Regions from separate parts of the Heyndrickxia acidicola genome, predicted to be linked through region 1. Evidence: riboswitches for the same ligand, from Rfam matches in the RefSeq annotation. Region 1 holds a riboswitch; each other region holds the start of a gene.
What was found. Region 1 has a riboswitch for thiamine pyrophosphate ahead of A5N88_RS13825 (MTH1187 family thiamine-binding protein). Riboswitches for the same ligand answer to the same signal wherever they lie in the genome.
Positions count from the first base shown of each region.

Region 2: it holds a riboswitch for thiamine pyrophosphate, as region 1 does, so the genes downstream of both, A5N88_RS23090 (thiamine phosphate synthase) here and A5N88_RS13825 (MTH1187 family thiamine-binding protein) in region 1, are expected to answer to the same signal.
Region 3: it holds a riboswitch for thiamine pyrophosphate, as region 1 does, so the genes downstream of both, thiM (hydroxyethylthiazole kinase) here and A5N88_RS13825 (MTH1187 family thiamine-binding protein) in region 1, are expected to answer to the same signal.
Region 4: it holds a riboswitch for thiamine pyrophosphate, as region 1 does, so the genes downstream of both, A5N88_RS09310 (acetylornithine deacetylase) here and A5N88_RS13825 (MTH1187 family thiamine-binding protein) in region 1, are expected to answer to the same signal.

Region 1 covers NZ_KV440953.1:2,950,685-2,954,944, forward strand. Annotated here, with positions in the region: gene A5N88_RS13815 (ABC transporter substrate-binding protein) at 1-446, opposite strand, end outside; gene A5N88_RS13820 (ABC transporter permease) at 443-1,216, opposite strand; gene A5N88_RS13825 (MTH1187 family thiamine-binding protein) at 1,216-1,515, opposite strand; TPP riboswitch at 1,727-1,829, opposite strand; gene A5N88_RS13830 (pyridoxamine 5'-phosphate oxidase family protein) at 1,973-2,569, shown strand; gene A5N88_RS13835 (purine/pyrimidine permease) at 2,661-3,965, opposite strand; gene A5N88_RS13840 (ATP-binding protein) at 4,200-4,260, opposite strand, start outside.
Region 2 covers NZ_LWJG01000004.1:143,663-147,922, forward strand. Annotated here, with positions in the region: gene bcaP (branched-chain amino acid transporter BcaP) at 128-1,540, shown strand; TPP riboswitch at 1,605-1,707, shown strand; gene A5N88_RS23090 (thiamine phosphate synthase) at 1,789-2,412, shown strand; gene thiO (glycine oxidase ThiO) at 2,409-3,545, shown strand; gene thiS (sulfur carrier protein ThiS) at 3,542-3,745, shown strand; gene A5N88_RS23105 (thiazole synthase) at 3,747-4,260, shown strand, end outside.
Region 3 covers NZ_KV440953.1:4,043,645-4,047,904, forward strand. Annotated here, with positions in the region: gene A5N88_RS18870 (hypothetical protein) at 1-405, opposite strand, end outside; gene A5N88_RS18875 (amidohydrolase) at 546-1,676, shown strand; gene A5N88_RS18880 (Type 1 glutamine amidotransferase-like domain-containing protein) at 1,725-2,453, shown strand; TPP riboswitch at 2,605-2,712, shown strand; gene thiM (hydroxyethylthiazole kinase) at 2,800-3,612, shown strand; gene thiD (bifunctional hydroxymethylpyrimidine kinase/phosphomethylpyrimidine kinase) at 3,638-4,260, shown strand, end outside.
Region 4 covers NZ_KV440953.1:1,990,052-1,994,311, reverse strand. Annotated here, with positions in the region: gene thiC (phosphomethylpyrimidine synthase ThiC) at 1-1,539, shown strand, start outside; gene A5N88_RS24805 (hypothetical protein) at 1,846-2,001, shown strand; TPP riboswitch at 2,170-2,273, shown strand; gene A5N88_RS09310 (acetylornithine deacetylase) at 2,393-3,721, shown strand; gene tenA (thiaminase II) at 3,688-4,260, shown strand, end outside.

The DNA of each region.
Region 1 (4,260 bases):
ATCGTTGCTTCTTCTGCAGGGCCCCCCCAGCCTCCATAACGCTTTCCTTCAAAATCCTTCGGTGAAGTGATATGATCCTTTGCAAGAGAAGCAAACGCAGAGGTATTGTGCTGAATAATGGCTCCTATCGATACAATGGGAATATCATTTTCTCTTGCCATAGTGACGTTCTCCTGGTAGCTCACCCCAAAATCAGCTTTTCCAGAGGCAACAAGCTGTTCAGCAGTAACATTTTCACCTGGCTGAATAATCTTGACGTCAAGTCCCTGTTTCTTAAAATAATTCTTCGTTTGGGCTACATATAAGCCAGTATGGTTAGTATTAGGAAACCAATCCAGCACTACTGTAACCTTTCTGTTTTTCGCCTGCTGTCCTTGGTTTGAGGAACAGCCGGCAATCCCGACTATCAATAATGCTGTAAGCAGCAACAGTATACTCTTTTTCATGAACGATCATCATCCTTTCTATAAATCCAAGGCGCCAACATTCTGGCTAATGCTTCAACAAGCGCATACATAATCAGTGTCACAATTACGATGACTGCTGCAACACCAAATAATTGTGCAGTCATAAATGATTTGGTAGCCCGTGTTAGCAGGACACCCAGACCATCGCTTGCTCCCAGCCACTCTCCAATGATGGCCCCCATCACACTATACGTAACTGCAATTTTTAATCCTGAAAAAAAATAAGGCAAAATGGCTGGAAACTTTACTTTTCTGTAAACCTGCCATTTCGTAGCATTCATCGTTTTTAAAAGGTTCAACATCGCTTGGTCCACCGTTTGAAATCCTTCCAAAATGCTTAATGAAATAGGAAAAAAACAAACAAGCACAACCACTAAAACCTTCGGCAGCATGCCAAAGCCAAACCAAATAATAAATAACGGGGCAATCGCCACTATTGGTATCGTTTGGGATACCACAAGAAGCGGGTTTACCAGTATTTTCAAAAAAGGTACAGCATCAAGAATGGTTGCCAGGGCCATTCCAACTGCCACTGCCACCACCAGGCCGATCAATACTTCTTCAAGGGTTTGAATTGTATTTGATATCAGCAGTACCTGATTGTCCATCAAACTGCTGACAATGTCTGAGGGCTTCGGTAGAATCCAGCCTTCCACATGAAAAAAAGTTACCGCAGCCTGCCAGGCAATCAACAGGAGAATAAACCATATTATTGTAATAAATGTATTAGAATATTTCCGTTTTCTCATTATTCCATACGGTACTTGCCGACTTTTTCATCGATGGTAACACCCTGATTCGGCCGATAATGAATTTTTATGGAAGTGATCACATCACTTGCCCCCGCCAGAACACATGCATGCTGTGCTTCTTTAATAATATCCAGGAGATGATCCAATTCCCCTTCCATCGTGGTTTCCATTGCTCCAACTTCATAGCGGACACCCGAGTTTTGGACAACCTCTATGGCTTTATCTACAACAGCGTATAGATCCTTTGTTTGGACATGCGGTACTACTGAAAAAGAAACTGTTACTTGATTAGACATAAACATCCTCCTCTATTAAAATGACCTTCTGATTAAACCTGACTCGATTTTGCCAACACCATTTGCTCTTCTTTTTTTTAATTGCCATTTATAAAAGAATGTCTTCATTATGATTCCTTTCATGAATAAAGGTAAACATGACAAATGAAAAAGGCCCCTCTGAATGACGCAGAGAAGCCTTCTATGTAAAAAGTCATAGAATATCTTAGATTATGGATCCTAAGAAACTCCCTACGCTGGCATTACCCAGATCAGGTTAAGGGTCGATGCAGGAAAAGCATCCTCTCAGCCTCATGGCTCCCCTGTTTTTAATGTATCTTCATTTTAGCACGAGTCTTTTTTTTAAAACAACTAAAAATGTTTGCAGAACTATATGGGTTTGGTTATAGTGGGTAGAAAGACTTGCATCGTGTAGTTAGAAAGGAAGTGTTCTGCCATGGAGCTAAGAGGAGAGCACATGCTGCAAAAAAAATATCAAACGGAAAAAAGAGCGGCCGCTTTTTATGATAATCAACTAATCAATTATCTGAATCCTGCCATGCAGGAATTCATCTCCCAGCAAGAGATGGTATTTATCTCTACTGCCGATCAAAACGGCAATTGTGATTCTTCCTTTAAAGCAGGATTGCCTGGCTTTGTCAGAGTAAAGGATGAAAAAACAATCTTTTATCCTGAATACCGGGGAAACGGTGTAATGGCGAGCTTGGGAAATATAGTGGAAAATCCTCATATTGGTTTATTATTTATTGATTTTCTCCATAACCAGATTGGATTACATATAAATGGACGTGCGAGAATAATAGAGAATGATGCCTTAACAGACCTGCACCTCCCTGATTCTGTGATGAACATAATAAAGGAAGAAGAAGGAGAGAAGCCCGAAAGATGGGTCGTCATCGATATTGATGAAGCCTATATTCATTGTTCCAAGCATATCCCTGCCTTTAAAAAGGTCAACAAAGAGATTTTTTGGAATACGGATGATGCCAAAAAGAAGGGCGGAGACTTTTTTAAAGTAAAAAAATTAAAGAAAAAAGCGGAGAGCGTCCGCTAATTTAAATATTCAGCAGTCATGGCAGCTGAAAAAAGGAGTGGATCCAAAACCGTCCACTCCTTTTTCATTGATAAACTAAATTAATCGCCCATTATTCTTGAGAATCTAAGCTTTCCTTTTTTTCCTTCCAAAACACATCCATAAGAACCGCTACGATAAATCCAAGCAGCAAACCATTTCCAAGAATGGACTGGGCAAGAGTAGGCAGTTTGACAAGAGCGGAGGAAGGAATAAACATGCTTCCAGCACCAATTGCAATCGTGAGGCCAAAGATTGTGGCACGCCGTTGGTCTACCCTTTGCAGCAAGACTGTATTAAAGCCGATAATCGCCATGTGGCAAAAAGAAGACAGGATTGCTGCATATGCTACTGGGCTTGGAATCAATGTGAAAACCATTGATACGGCAGGGAACAAGGATATAATAACGAGAAGGATGCTTCCACAAATAAATGGAAGCCTTTCTGCCCTGCCTGTCATTTTTAAAAATCCTGCAGTGGTCGATAAAGGAACGTTCCCTACAACGGAAAAAACAGCAGAAAGAAGGGTATTAATACCTGCAATGATTCCGCTCCGTTTCAAGACAGGGCTTTCCAGTTCCGATGAATCATGTACGGCCATATTTACTGCGGTGATTGTGGCAATTAGGTTGGAAATCAGGACAAGCCCAATAATTATTCCTGTCACCGCCATACTAATGTTCAAATGCGGATTACCCCAGGAAAAGAAGCCCGGAATTGAAAATACCCGGTTCTTCCCCTCCATACCTGATCCCCAGCCCATCAAATGAAATAGAATGGTCCCAACAAGAATTCCAATTAAAACGGCATATGTTCGAAAAAAGCCCTTGCCAAAAAGGGACAAAAATAAAACAGCTAAAAACAATGGAACCGTTACAAGTAAAAGCGATGGCTTAACTACATCGCCGCTGGACGCAATCCCCAGCATCCCTTTCAAAAAGGTGCCGCTAAGCTGAATGGAAATCAAGATGAGGAAGGTTCCTGTCACGATAGGAGTAAACAGTTTTTGAAGCTTGATAATAAGGCCTGTTGCTCCTGCTATACCTAGTGTAATCCCACCAATCAGCATGGTTCCTTCGAGAGTACCAAGCCCGCTTTGGTACTGTGCAGCACTAGCCAGTGAGCTCCCTGTAATAATAAACACGCCCAGCCAAATGCCTGCAGGACCATCCGCAATGGATAAACGGTGGCCCATTATGCTTTGAAGTAAGGAACTGATTCCTACGACCAGGAAAGTCCTCTGCATCATTTCAATTACCTGTCCAGAAGAAAAATGATAAACATGGCCAATGACGATGGGAATCGTAATGCAGTTGGCGATTAAAAAGATGACCCACTGGAAGGTGGTCAGTACATCTCTAAACGCTACGTTCTTCATGATGATTGTTTTCCCCTTCCTCATATAGATGAATTTATTTCGATTGGCTTTGTAAAGGATCCTGTTGCTTTTTAGCTCATTCAAGTAAAATGGCCGTTTCACTGGAATAAGCTAAAAACCAGCAGTTTTTATTTATAAGAGCCTTTCGCCTAAATATAATAAAATGACAATGCCAATCAATCGTTAATTATATGTGAAACTGAATAGCAAGAAAAGAAAACCGCTTAAAAGGGACTATGATAACTGGGTTTTAATTTGAAAGGTAAGCCTTACGGTAGTCCCTTCACCTTTTAAG
Region 2 (4,260 bases), on a different contig from region 1:
AATATTTAAAAATAACATTATTTTTAGAAAACTATTGTTTTTCTTGTAAATTAGTTATATTATTTCGATATACAATTTTTTATAGTAATTTTTCAGAACATTTAAACTTCTTCAGGGGGACAACATTATGGATTTATTTCGAAAAAAGTCCATTCAGGCCTTAATCAATGAGGTTGGACAAAAAGATGTGACATTAAAAAAAGAACTTGGTCCTTTTGATTTATCCATGCTTGGCATTGGTGCCATAATTGGAACAGGAATCTTTGTTTTGACCGGTGTGGCGGCAGCTGAACATGCGGGCCCTGCACTAGTGATTTCATTTATTCTTTCCGGACTAGCCTGTGTGTTTGCCGCTCTTTGCTATGCAGAGTTTGCGTCCACTGTACCGGTGTCTGGAAGTGCCTATACGTATAGCTACGCAACCTTTGGCGAAATCATTGCCTGGGTACTGGGTTGGGATTTAATTTTGGAGTATGGATTAGCATCCTCTGCGGTTGCGAGTGGATGGTCGGGTTATTTTCAAGGGCTCCTCGCTGGCTTTGGCATTCATTTTCCAAAGGCATTAACAAGTGCTTATGATCCGGCACATGGAACCTATGTCGATCTTCCAGCTATCATCATTGTCCTTGTAATCACGTTCCTGTTAACGCAGGGGGTCAAAAAGTCAGCAAGATTCAATTCTATTATGGTTGTAATTAAACTGGCAGTGGTCCTGTTATTTATAGCCGTTGGCGTTTGGTATGTAAAACCGGGTAACTGGACTCCTTTTATGCCATTTGGTTTCTCAGGGGTAGCTACTGGAGCGGCTACAGTATTCTTTGCTTATATTGGTTTTGATGCCGTTTCAACCGCTGCAGAAGAAGTGAAAAACCCACAGCGCAACATGCCCATTGGTATAATTGCATCTCTTCTGGTTTGTACCATTTTATATATTGTTGTTTCTGGTATTCTAACAGGTATTGTACCGTATCCAAAGCTCGATGTGAAAAATCCTGTTGCCTTTGCGTTAAGCTATATCCATCAGGATTGGGCTGCCGGTTTTATTTCCTTAGGGGCCATCCTTGGAATTACGACGGTATTGCTGGTCATGATTTATGGACAAACCCGTTTATTTTATGCCATTAGCCGTGATGGACTATTACCAAAAATCTTTTCTAAAGTCGATAAGAAAAGACAAACACCTGTTGCAAATTCATGGATTACCGGAGTGCTTGTTTCCATTTTTGCAGGATTAGTACCCCTGGGCAGATTAGCAGAGCTGGTGAACATCGGAACGCTGCTGGCCTTCATGACGGTTTCCATTGGGATCTTATTTCTTCGTAAATATAACAAGGTATCTCTAAAAGGCTTCCGTGTCCCTTTTGTTCCGTATATTCCTATATTAGCTTTCCTTTTCTGCGGCTATTTGGCTATACAGCTTCCTGCAGTGTCTTGGATTAGCTTTCTAGTATGGTTTGTGATTGGCTTAGTCGTATACTTTGCATATGGCCGAAAGCATTCTACATTACGAAAATCTGACCAAATAAGAAAAGCAGGTTAAAAAGTTTGATATTGACACCAAAATTGGTCATGGTATGATGTATGTGACAATTTTATATATTTTGATATATCACTAGGGGAGCCGGTGGGCTGAGATGGAAGTGAACTTCTAGACCCTTTGAACCTGATCTGGTTAAAGCCAGCGTAGGGAAGTGGATCGGTCGTTCATGGAGACTAATTTTATGCCGCCGCGATTTAAACCACTTCATTTTGAAGTGGTTTTTTATTTTCTCTAACTCGGAGGTGCTCATGATTACGAAAAATAAAGAACTTCATTTAGTTAGTAATGGCAATATGTCTCTTCAACAATTCGTTCACATTGCTGAAAAAATCCATCCTTATGTGACAGACATTCAGCTAAGGGAAAAGACAAGCAGTGCAATAGAATTATGGGAAGCTCTTCAGCAGCTGAAGGACCTTGGGGTGCCATCTAAGAAACTGTATGTGAATGATCGTGTGGACATCGCATCCGCTGCCCAATTGAAAGGGGTTCAACTAGCGTTCCATAGTCTTGGTCCCGCTACGGTGAAAAAACATTTTCCGCACTTAAGGATAGGGAAAAGCGTTCATTCGGTAAAGGAAGCGATAGACGCTGAAGAGCAAGGAGCAGATTATTTGCTTTTCGGCCATATCTTTCCCAGTTCATCAAAACCTGGAATGCCATCAAGAGGATTAGAGGCACTTTCTTCTGTTACATCTGCCGTCGCAATTCCAGTCATTGCGATTGGGGGAATTGAGCTGCAGTACCTTCCTGACGTCTTTAAAGCTGGAGCTGCTGGTGTAGCGGTGATGTCAGGGATTTTAAATGCTAAGGATCCCCTGCAAGCTGCCATAGAGTATGCAGAAGGAATAAACGGGGGAGGAAAAAGATGAAAAAGTATGATGTTCTTATTATCGGTGGAGGTGTCATCGGGTCATCCATTGCCTTTCAGCTATCTAAACAAGGAAAGAAAGTAGCAATTCTAGAAAAAAACCGGCTGGCCAGCGAGGCTTCAAGTGCTGCCGCAGGGATGCTTGGGGCACAGGCTGAACTCGAGGAAGAAATTGGACCGTTGTTTGAATTAGCTATAAAAAGCAGAGCGCTTTTTCCGCATCTTGCAGAAGAGCTAAGGGAAATAAGTGGAATTGACATTGGGCTCGTCCAAAGAGGAATGCTGAAAGTGGCATTAACCGATTGTGAGGCGGAGAAATTCAAAAAAATTGTCCAATGTCAACAGGCAGCAGGGGAAACAGCGGAATGGCTTGATACAGAAGAAGTTAAAAAAAGGGAGGCACATCTATCTTCGGATATTAAAGGGGCAATATACATACCCAAAGACGGACAGGTTTTAGCACCGGATCTTTCGTTGGCATTTGCTAAATCTGCCGCTATTTTAGGTGCGGAAATTTATGAGTTTACAAAGGTGAATGCCTTGCTCCGGCACGAGGGCAGAGTATCCGGAGTATTGACAGACAGTGAAGCCTTTTTTGCCGATAAAGTAGTCATCGCAAGCGGCGCTTGGAGCAGTCAGCTATTAAAAGACTTCCCTTTGAAGCAACAGGTGTTTCCGGTAAAAGGAGAATGCATTTCTGTCATCACCCATAAGCCATTAGTAGAGTCTACGATTTTTTCTCATGGGTGCTATCTTGTTCCGAAGAAAGGCGGGCGATTGCTCGTTGGGGCGACGATGATAGAACATACATTTGATAAAAAGGTAAGTGTAGAAGGAGTTTCACAGCTGCTGACACATGCACAAAGGCTGCTTCCGGCAATCTCCAGTGCAGAATGGGAAGCAAGCTGGGCAGGCCTGCGTCCGCAAACAGCAAATGGATTGCCGATACTCGGTGTCCATCCTGAGTTTCAGGGGCTTTATGTCGCTGCAGGGCATTATCGGAATGGAATTTTACTTAGCCCTCTTACAGGTATTCTGATGGCCGATTTACTAGCCGAAAAGGACGAGGCGAAAGCAATGCTTGCGCCATTTGCATTACAGTCGGGGATTAAAAAAAGGGGTGTTGTCGGATGAAGCTCAACATTAACGGAGAAAAGCTGGAAGTGCTAGATTCTGTAGAAAATATACGTTCACTTTTACAGCACTTTGGATTAGAAAACAAAGTTGTGATTGTCGAGCAGAATGCGGTGATATTGCAAAAAGAAGAGCATGATGATGCTAGACTTTCTGATGGAGATCGAATTGAAATCGTACATTTTGTAGGAGGCGGTTAATATGTTGAAAATTGGACCTTATTCTTTTCATTCACGGTTGTTGCTTGGGACAGGGAAATTTCCAAACTATGAGATTCAAAAGAAAGCGGTGGATATCTCTGAAACTCAAATTCTTACTTTTGCTGTCCGTAGAATGAATATTTTTGAGGCAAGCCAACCCAATTTTTTAGAAATGCTCGATACGACCCAGTATACATTGCTTCCCAATACAGCAGGTGCTGCTACGGCGGAAGAAGCGGTAAGAATTGCCAGACTGGCAAAAGCTTCAGGCCTATGTGATATGATCAAGGTTGAAGTGATTGGGGACTCTAAAACGCTTTTGCCCGATCCCATTGAAACAGTGAAAGCCTCGGAAATCCTGTTGGAGGAAGGCTTTATTGTTCTCCCATATATTTCGGACGATGTCATTTTAGCCAGACGTCTTCAGGAAATGGGTGTGCATGCCATTATGCCGGGGGCTTCTCCGATTGGTTCAGGGCAAGGGATTGTGAATCCGTTAAATATTCGTTTGATTA
Region 3 (4,260 bases), 1.1 Mb from region 1:
TTCGTCAGGAGGAACGGCATACGTAAAAGTAGAGCTTAAGGTGTTATAGCGGACTTTTATTTCTTCTATTTCTTCCCGGTCTTTTCGGATGACGACATGGTAGTGGTTCTCTCCGTCTTCTTCCAAAGAGGCAGAAAAGTTAAGCTCCATATAGTCAGCGTTTACTTTTTCATTTTTTGTTTTTACCACAAATCCTCTTTCGCGAAAATATAGCTCAAAATCGGAAAGGAAATCGACCAGCTTTTCACGCAGAAAAGGCCGGACATTCTCTAAATAAAGGTCCTGATTTTGGCTTTGGAGCGCATAAAGGAGACTTTCCAATTCCTCAATTTCCTTCGTCACATCATGTTCCATATCTATCACCCTTGTCTTTTCAATCTTACTACTATTATACCTTTCTTCCAAAATAGATACACTCCATGATCGAGACAAAAAGGGGATTTTAATCGTTCTTTTTCACAGAAAAATAGAATAGGTGTATCATACATGCATTTTCAAATGCTCATATGCTTTGAAGTTCCACAATCCCAAGAGGAGGGGACATCATGCTGGTGTTGAAAAATGTAAATGGATATGACGGCAGGGGAGGTCTTTTGCAGAACGCCGCTATTTTTATTGAGAATGGAAGGTTTGGGAAAATTGGAGAGTATGTGCGGACTCCTGAAGGCTGCGAGGTTCTTGATATGGCGGGAATGATCTTGACACCCGGCCTTATTGATGTGCATACACATCTTGGTGTGCAGGAGCAGGGGGTTGGCGTGGAGGGGCGGGATTACAATGAAACCAGTTCAGCCGTCACACCCCAGGTACGCACACTGGATGGCATCAATCCGATGGAAACGGGATTCATTGATGCAAGGCAAGCGGGGGTTACCACCGTACAGGTTATGCCCGGAAGTGCCAATGTGATTGGAGGGGAAACGGTGGTGTTGAAAACGGCGGGAGATATTGTCGATGAAATGGTCCTCAAATGTCCTGCCGGGTTAAAAGCAGCTACAGGTGAAAATCCTAAACGAGAGCATGGGCAAAAAGGGAGACCGCCAGTGACACGGATGGGGATAGCGGCCCTCCTCAGGGAAGAATTGATAAAGACTCAGGATTATTTAGAAGAAAGGAAAAAGGGGAAAGCAGAACGGAACCTTGGGCTGGAGACGCTAGCCAAAGTGTTGAATAAAGAAATCCCTATGCGCATACACGCACACCGTGCTGATGACATTGCCACTGTTTTAAGGCTGAAGAGAGAATTTGATTTTAACCTGACGATTGAGCATTGTACGGAAGGGCATCTCATTGCCCCTTTTATCGCAAAGCACCAGGTTCGTGTGTCAGTGGGCCCTACAATGTCAGCCCGTTCAAAGGTAGAGCTGGCCAATAAAGGCTGGCATACCCTGGTGGCGTTGGCAGAAGCCGGTGTTCCTTTTTCCATCACAACGGATCATCCCATTGTCTCCATTGAACACTTAATGGCGTGTGTCATTCTGGCTGTAAAAGCCGGTGTCAGGGAGGAGCTCGCTCTTCAAGCTGTGACATTGAATGCGGCTCTGCATCTTGGGGTGGAGGATCGGGTCGGATCTGTTGAGGAGGGAAAGGATGCGGATTTTGTCGTGTGGAGCGGTGATCCTTTTGATCTTCGCAGCCGGGTGCTGATGACATTTATTAATGGAGTGCAGGTGTAGGCTGAGGTTTTGAAGAATAGTACGTGTTAAAGAGGAGGGGGAAGAAAGGTGAAACAAATTATTGCGATGGGCGGAGGAGGTTTCTCCATGGAGCCGGAGAATGTCCTTTTGGATCAGTATGTATTAGAGCAAGCACGCTGTTCGGTTCCAAAGATCTGTTTTATCCCCACAGCCAGCGGTGATGCCGAAAGCTATATCGAACGTTTTTATCATGCCTTTCAAAAACTTTCCTGCGTACCGTCACACTTGTCTTTATTTAAGCCACCGGCAAGTGACTTAAGCGATTTTATTATGGAAAAGGATATTCTGTATGTAGGGGGAGGCAATACGAAGAATCTGCTCGCCTTATGGAAGGATTGGGGACTGGATCACCTATTGAAAAAGGCGTGGGAAAATGGAAAGGTTTTGGCGGGAATCAGCGCTGGTTCCATTTGCTGGTTTGAGGAAGGGATGACGGATTCCTATGGCAGCGATTTAAGACCGCTTTCTTGCTTAGGTTTTTTAAAAGGGAGCAATTGTCCGCATTACGATGGGGAAGAGGAAAGAAGGCCATCGTACTATCAGGCGCTGCTGGAAGGCGATATTCAATCAGGCTATGCTGCAGATGATGGGGCTGCCCTGCATTTTATGGGGCAGGAGCTTTATCGTGCAGTGAGCTCACGGCCTTATGCAAAAGCCTATCGAGTGGAGCGGGCAGGGAATGCTGTGATTGAATCGGCCATTGTGACCGATTATCTTGGCGAGGATGGCAAGGAGGATGAAGGTGTGGCGCTTTAGTTAACTAAAGGGGTCTGACCCTTTTAGTGCTTTAAAGTGAAGAAGGGGTCTGACCCCTTTTGTGCGTTAATGAGCTAAATTACGGCCATTTCGCGGTTTTGACTTTACTTCACAGCTGACTCACGCTATGATGATAGAAAATGAATATCTATGATTCTACTAGGGGTGCCTGCTTTTGGGCTGAGAGAAAAACTGTGTTTTTTAACCCTTTGGACCTGATCTGGATTGTGCCAGCGTAGGGAAGTAGCAGAGGGAATTATTATTCTTTGTACATCGCTATTTCAAGCCAGGTCCTGTCAGTGGGATCTGGCTTTTTCATTTGGCATAAAGAATAGGAGTGATCATAATGGAATTGAATTTTATAAGTGAAGCATTGGAAAAGGTGAGGGTTCAAAACCCTCTTGTACATAATATTACCAATGTCGTCGTAACGAACTGGACAGCAAACGGGCTGCTTGCTATTGGAGCATCTCCGGTGATGGCCTATGCTGCAGAAGAGGTTGCGGATATGGCTGGTATATCGAGTGCGCTCGTTTTAAACATCGGCACATTAAACCCTGTAACGGTAGATGCCATGATTTTGGCTGGGAAAGCAGCAAACAAACAAGGCATCCCGGTTATTTTTGATCCTGTCGGTGCAGGGGCTACATCTTATCGGACAGAAACAGCTCAAAGAATAATGAGAGAAGTAAAGCTTTCTGTAATCAGAGGAAATGCAGCTGAAATTGCCAATGTAGCAGGAGAGGCATGGGAAATCAAAGGAGTCGATGCAGGAAATGCAAACGGAGATGTGATGAAGCTCGCTATTTCAACGTCTAAAAAACACAAAATCACAGTCGTCATTACCGGAAAAACAGATGTGGTGACCGATGGAGAGACTACCTACACCATTTCGAACGGAGATCCTCTATTAACAAAGGTAACGGGAACAGGCTGTCTTTTAACATCGGTCATCGGCGCCTTCGCTGGTGTGGAGAAAAATGCAGTTAAAGCAGCTGCAGCTGCATTGGTGGTGTACGGAGTCGCGGCAGAGAAAGCTGCACACTTAGCTGCTGATAGGGGACCGGGCAGCTTCCAAATAGAATTTTTAAATCAATTATCAAAGGTTTCTGCAGACGATATTCAGGAAGCTGGGTCTTTTTCAAAAAGGCAGTCTTAATTTTTAACAGAAAGGATGAGGCATCATGAAAAAAGCATTAACCATTGCGGGATCAGACAGCGGCGGCGGTGCAGGAATTCAGGCAGATTTAAAAACGTTTTCGGAGCTTGGAGTATATGGAATGTCTGCTCTTACCGCTGTAACGGCTCAAAATACGCTAGGTGTTCAGGCGGTTTTTCCAATGGAGCCTGCAGCGGTTGCTAAACAAATCGATTCCATCGGGTCAGATATAGGAACGGATGCGGTTAAAACCGGAATGCTGTTCAGTGCCGATATTATTGAGGCGGTTGCGGAAAAAATTAAACACTATCAATGGGAAAAGGTTGTAGTCGATCCTGTCATGATAGCCAAGGGAGGGGCCTCACTCCTTCAAAAACAGGCAATTGCCTCCTTAAAGCGATACCTGCTGCCGCTTTCGATGATTGTAACGCCGAATATTCCTGAAGCAGAGGTTCTGACGGAAAGGGCCATTCGAACAATGGAAGATAAAAAGGCAGCTGCCGAGCGAATCATTAAGCTTGGAGCAAAGCATGTCATCCTGAAGGGCGGACACGATGAAAATCCCGAGGAATCAGAGGATCTCCTTTACGACGGCCACACGTTCACTCTTTTTCAAAGCAAACGAATCCAGACAAAAAATACTCATGG
Region 4 (4,260 bases), 960 kb from region 1:
TGCCGCAGCTGGATACGGGATAATGAAAATATAGAAGAGTATAGCGGCCGTGGAGTAAAACCGGAGGATAACGGTTATAAGAACAATGATTCAAGAGCGAATACCAGCCTGTTTCCAGGATTAAAGCGAAAACCGTTAAGAGCAAAAAAAGGAAAAAATATTACCCAAATGCATTATGCACGGAAAGGGATTATTACTCCTGAAATGGAATTTATCGCAATCAGAGAAAATGTGTCACCTGAATTAGTCCGGGATGAGGTTGCACGTGGACGTGCCATTATACCTGCTAATATTAATCATCCTGAAAGTGAACCTATGATTATTGGTTCCCGTTTTCACGTGAAGATTAATGCGAATATTGGGAATTCTGCCGTTACCTCTTCTATTGAAGAAGAGGTAGAAAAAATGACATGGGCTACCCGCTGGGGGGCAGATACCATGATGGACCTTTCAACAGGGGAAAATATACATACTACGCGCGAATGGATTATCCGAAATTCCCCCGTACCGGTAGGAACTGTTCCAATCTATCAAGCGCTCGAAAAAGTGAATGGGTGTGCGGAGGACCTAAATTGGGAGGTATATCGTGATACGTTAATAGAACAATCTGAGCAGGGAGTGGATTATTTCACTATACATGCAGGAGTGCTTCTTCGTTACATCCCCTTAACAGTAAACAGGGTAACAGGTATCGTATCCCGAGGAGGTTCTATTATGGCTCAATGGTGTCTTGCCCACCATCAGGAGAACTTCCTTTACACTCATTTTGAAGAAATCTGTGAAATTATGAAAACGTATGATGTATCCTTTTCTTTAGGGGATGGCCTTCGTCCAGGTTCCATTGCAGATGCAAATGATGCGGCACAATTAGCGGAGCTGGAAACACTTGGAGAACTCACGGAAATAGCTTGGAATCACGATGTACAAGTAATGATTGAAGGTCCAGGACACGTTCCAATGCATTTAATTAAAGAAAACGTGGATAAGCAAATGAAAGTTTGTGATGAAGCCCCTTTTTATACTTTAGGCCCGTTAACAACAGATATTGCCCCAGGCTATGACCATATTACTTCAGCCATTGGTGCTGCAATGATTGGATGGTTTGGAACGGCCATGCTCTGTTATGTAACACCAAAGGAGCACCTGGGCCTTCCAAATAAAGAGGACGTAAGAACCGGGGTTATCACCTATAAAATTGCTGCGCATGCTGCAGATTTAGCAAAAGGGCATCCCGGAGCCCAAATGCGGGATGATGCCCTTTCAAAAGCCAGATTTGAATTTCGATGGAGAGATCAATTTAATTTGTCATTAGATCCGGAAAGAGCGCTGGAATATCATGATGAAACACTTCCGGCAGAAGGGGCGAAAACATCTCATTTTTGCTCCATGTGCGGTCCAAAATTCTGCAGTATGAAAATTTCACAGGATATACGAGAACGGGTAAAAGAAGAGGATCACCGAAAGGAAGCAATGATTATGGAGGGGATGGAAGAAAAAGCGAAAGAATTTAGAAATACTGGAAGTAAAATGTATCAATAGGATTTTATTAATAAAACTTTTTCCATCGAAGGAAAACACTTATATTTTATATCCAGACATACGATGTTAATGGAGCATGAATTCTTTTCTAATATGCGTTGTTAAAGGACACTGTTAGCTCATTCGTGTGAAACGGCCGTTTCACACGAATGAGCTAAAAAACGAACAGTTTTCAACCTTGTAATTTAACATTCTGTAAAAATTAATGTTACTATTACACCCACATTGATTGATCGAAAATTAACTGTCAGAACCAACAACGCTTGCATATCTGAGTTAAAGCCCAATGTTAATTTGAATTCACCGTTGATTGAAGTGAAAAGTACGAGACTCCTGCGGGATCAGCGTGTAAGGGAAGACCCCGCAGGAGCTTGCGACGAGGAGGCTTCCCAACCGCCCCGCGGAAAGCGAGTGCCTGCAACGGAAATCAACCAGCAGGACCAACAACGCTTGCATATCTGAGTTAAAGCCCAATATTGAATTTAATTCACCGTTGATTGCTGCTGAAAATAACAAGCAAGATTAACAGAGACATTATCTTAAATGCATGCCAAGATATTAGAAGAATAATCATTTCCACTTTACTATTTTAAGAAATAGAGATATGATCGAGGAAATGAAATAAATATTGCTTACTGCTAGGGGAGCCTGAATGGCTGAGACTGAACATTAGTTCTAAACCCTTTGAACCTGAACTGGATTATACCAGCGGAGGGAAGTGGAAATTAACAATCAGGTCAATTCTTATATTTTTATTTTTTATGACATGGTTATAACCCACTCATTTCTCCGTAAATGAGTGGTTTTTTTGCGTTAAAAAGTACATAGACAAAGCAATAAGGGGTGAAAAAGCTTGGACTTTGTTACAGAAGAACTAGCTGCAAGAATTACGAATGAGATTGAGGCAAGAAAAGATGAACTTATTCAATTAGTATCTAAACTTGTGGGATATCCAACTGTAAGCCCTCCAGCCCGCAATTCAAGCAAAATACAACATTACATAAATAAGTATTTAATGGATTTGGATTTTAAAACGGAGAGATGGGAGGTCTACCCCGGTGACTCCAACGTTGTGGGGATATTGCCTGGAGACTCTGCAGAAGCATACAAAAGCTTAATTATAAACGGCCATGTGGACGTGGCAGAAGTAGGGGATGAGAGTGATTGGGAAACACCGCCTTTTGTTTTAAGAGAAGAGGGGGGCTATCTATACGGCCGGGGAGTTGCAGATATGAAAGGCGGTTTGGCAGGAGCATTGCTGGCCGTGAAGGTGTTAAAAGATTTAAATATCCCACTTAAAGGGAATCTTCAATTACAATCGGTCATTGGTGAAGAGGTGGGGGAAGCAGGAACCCTTGATTGTACGGAGAGAGGGTACAAAGCGGATTTTGCAGTAGTCGTGGATACCAGTGATCTTCATATCGAGGGCCAAGGAGGAGTCATTACAGGCTGGATTACCATACAGAGCACAGAAACGTACCATGATGGTTTACGCAGAAAAATGGTTCACGCAGGCGGCGGGATACATGGGGCCAATGCTATTGAAAAGATGATGAAAGTCATCTCAGGTCTTCAGGAGCTTGAACGGCATTGGGCGATTACAAAACAATACCCTGGTTTTGCTCCGGGTACCAACACCATTAATCCTGCCGTCATTGAAGGTGGGCGGCATGCAGCCTTTGTTGCCGACCGATGTTCATTGTGGGTGACAGTACACTTTTATCCCAATGAGAACTATGAACAAATCATCAAGGAAATTGAAGAACATATCCATCTTGTAGCTCAAAGCGACCCTTGGTTAAGGAATCATCCTCCTCAATTTAAATGGGGAGGAAAATCCATGATTATGGATAAGGGCGAAGTCTTCCCTTCTCTTGAAATCGATCCTGAACACATAGGAACAAGATTACTGGTGAAGTCGTATCGAAATACCTTAGGCAAGAAACCCGAAATAGGGATGTCTACGACAGTCACCGATGCAGGATGGCTTGGACGGGCAGGTATCCCAACAGTCATATTCGGTCCGGGAAAACTGGAGGATGCCCACGCTATAAATGAAAAGCTGGAAGTTCAACAATTGGTTGATTTTACAAAAACCTTAGCGATGTTTATGGCTGAGTGGTGCAATACGCAAAAGGAGGAAAAAGAATGGCCCTTTCAAAACGGCTCTATGAAAAATTAAAACATGTTTGGTTCCAAACCCACCAGCACCCATTTGTTAAGGGATTGGGAAATGGAGACCTTCCTGCTGAAGCCTTTATTCGCTATATGAAGCAGGATTACGTATTTTTAATCGACTATTCCAGACTTTTTGCATTAGGGGCTATTAAAGCAAAAGATCTAGAGACCATGAGCACTTTTGCCAAGCTTTTGAATGATACTCTCCACGGCGAAATGGACCTGCATCGTCAATATGCGAAAAGGTTTGGAATCACGAATGAACAGTTGGAAGCAACAAAGCCCGCCCCAATCAATCTTGCCTACACCCGATATATGCTGAATGTTGCCCATACGGGTTCACTTGCAGAATTGGTTTCCTCTTTACTTCCCTGTATGTGGAGTTACTGGGAAATCGGTAAAATGCTAAAAGAACAATATCCGGGTTCTGAGGAACACGCCTTATATGGCGAGTGGATTGCCATGTATGCTTCTGAAGAATTCGGTTCTTTAGCCAGCTGGTTAATCCGTTTACTCGATCACCTGGCAGAGGGAATAAGTGAA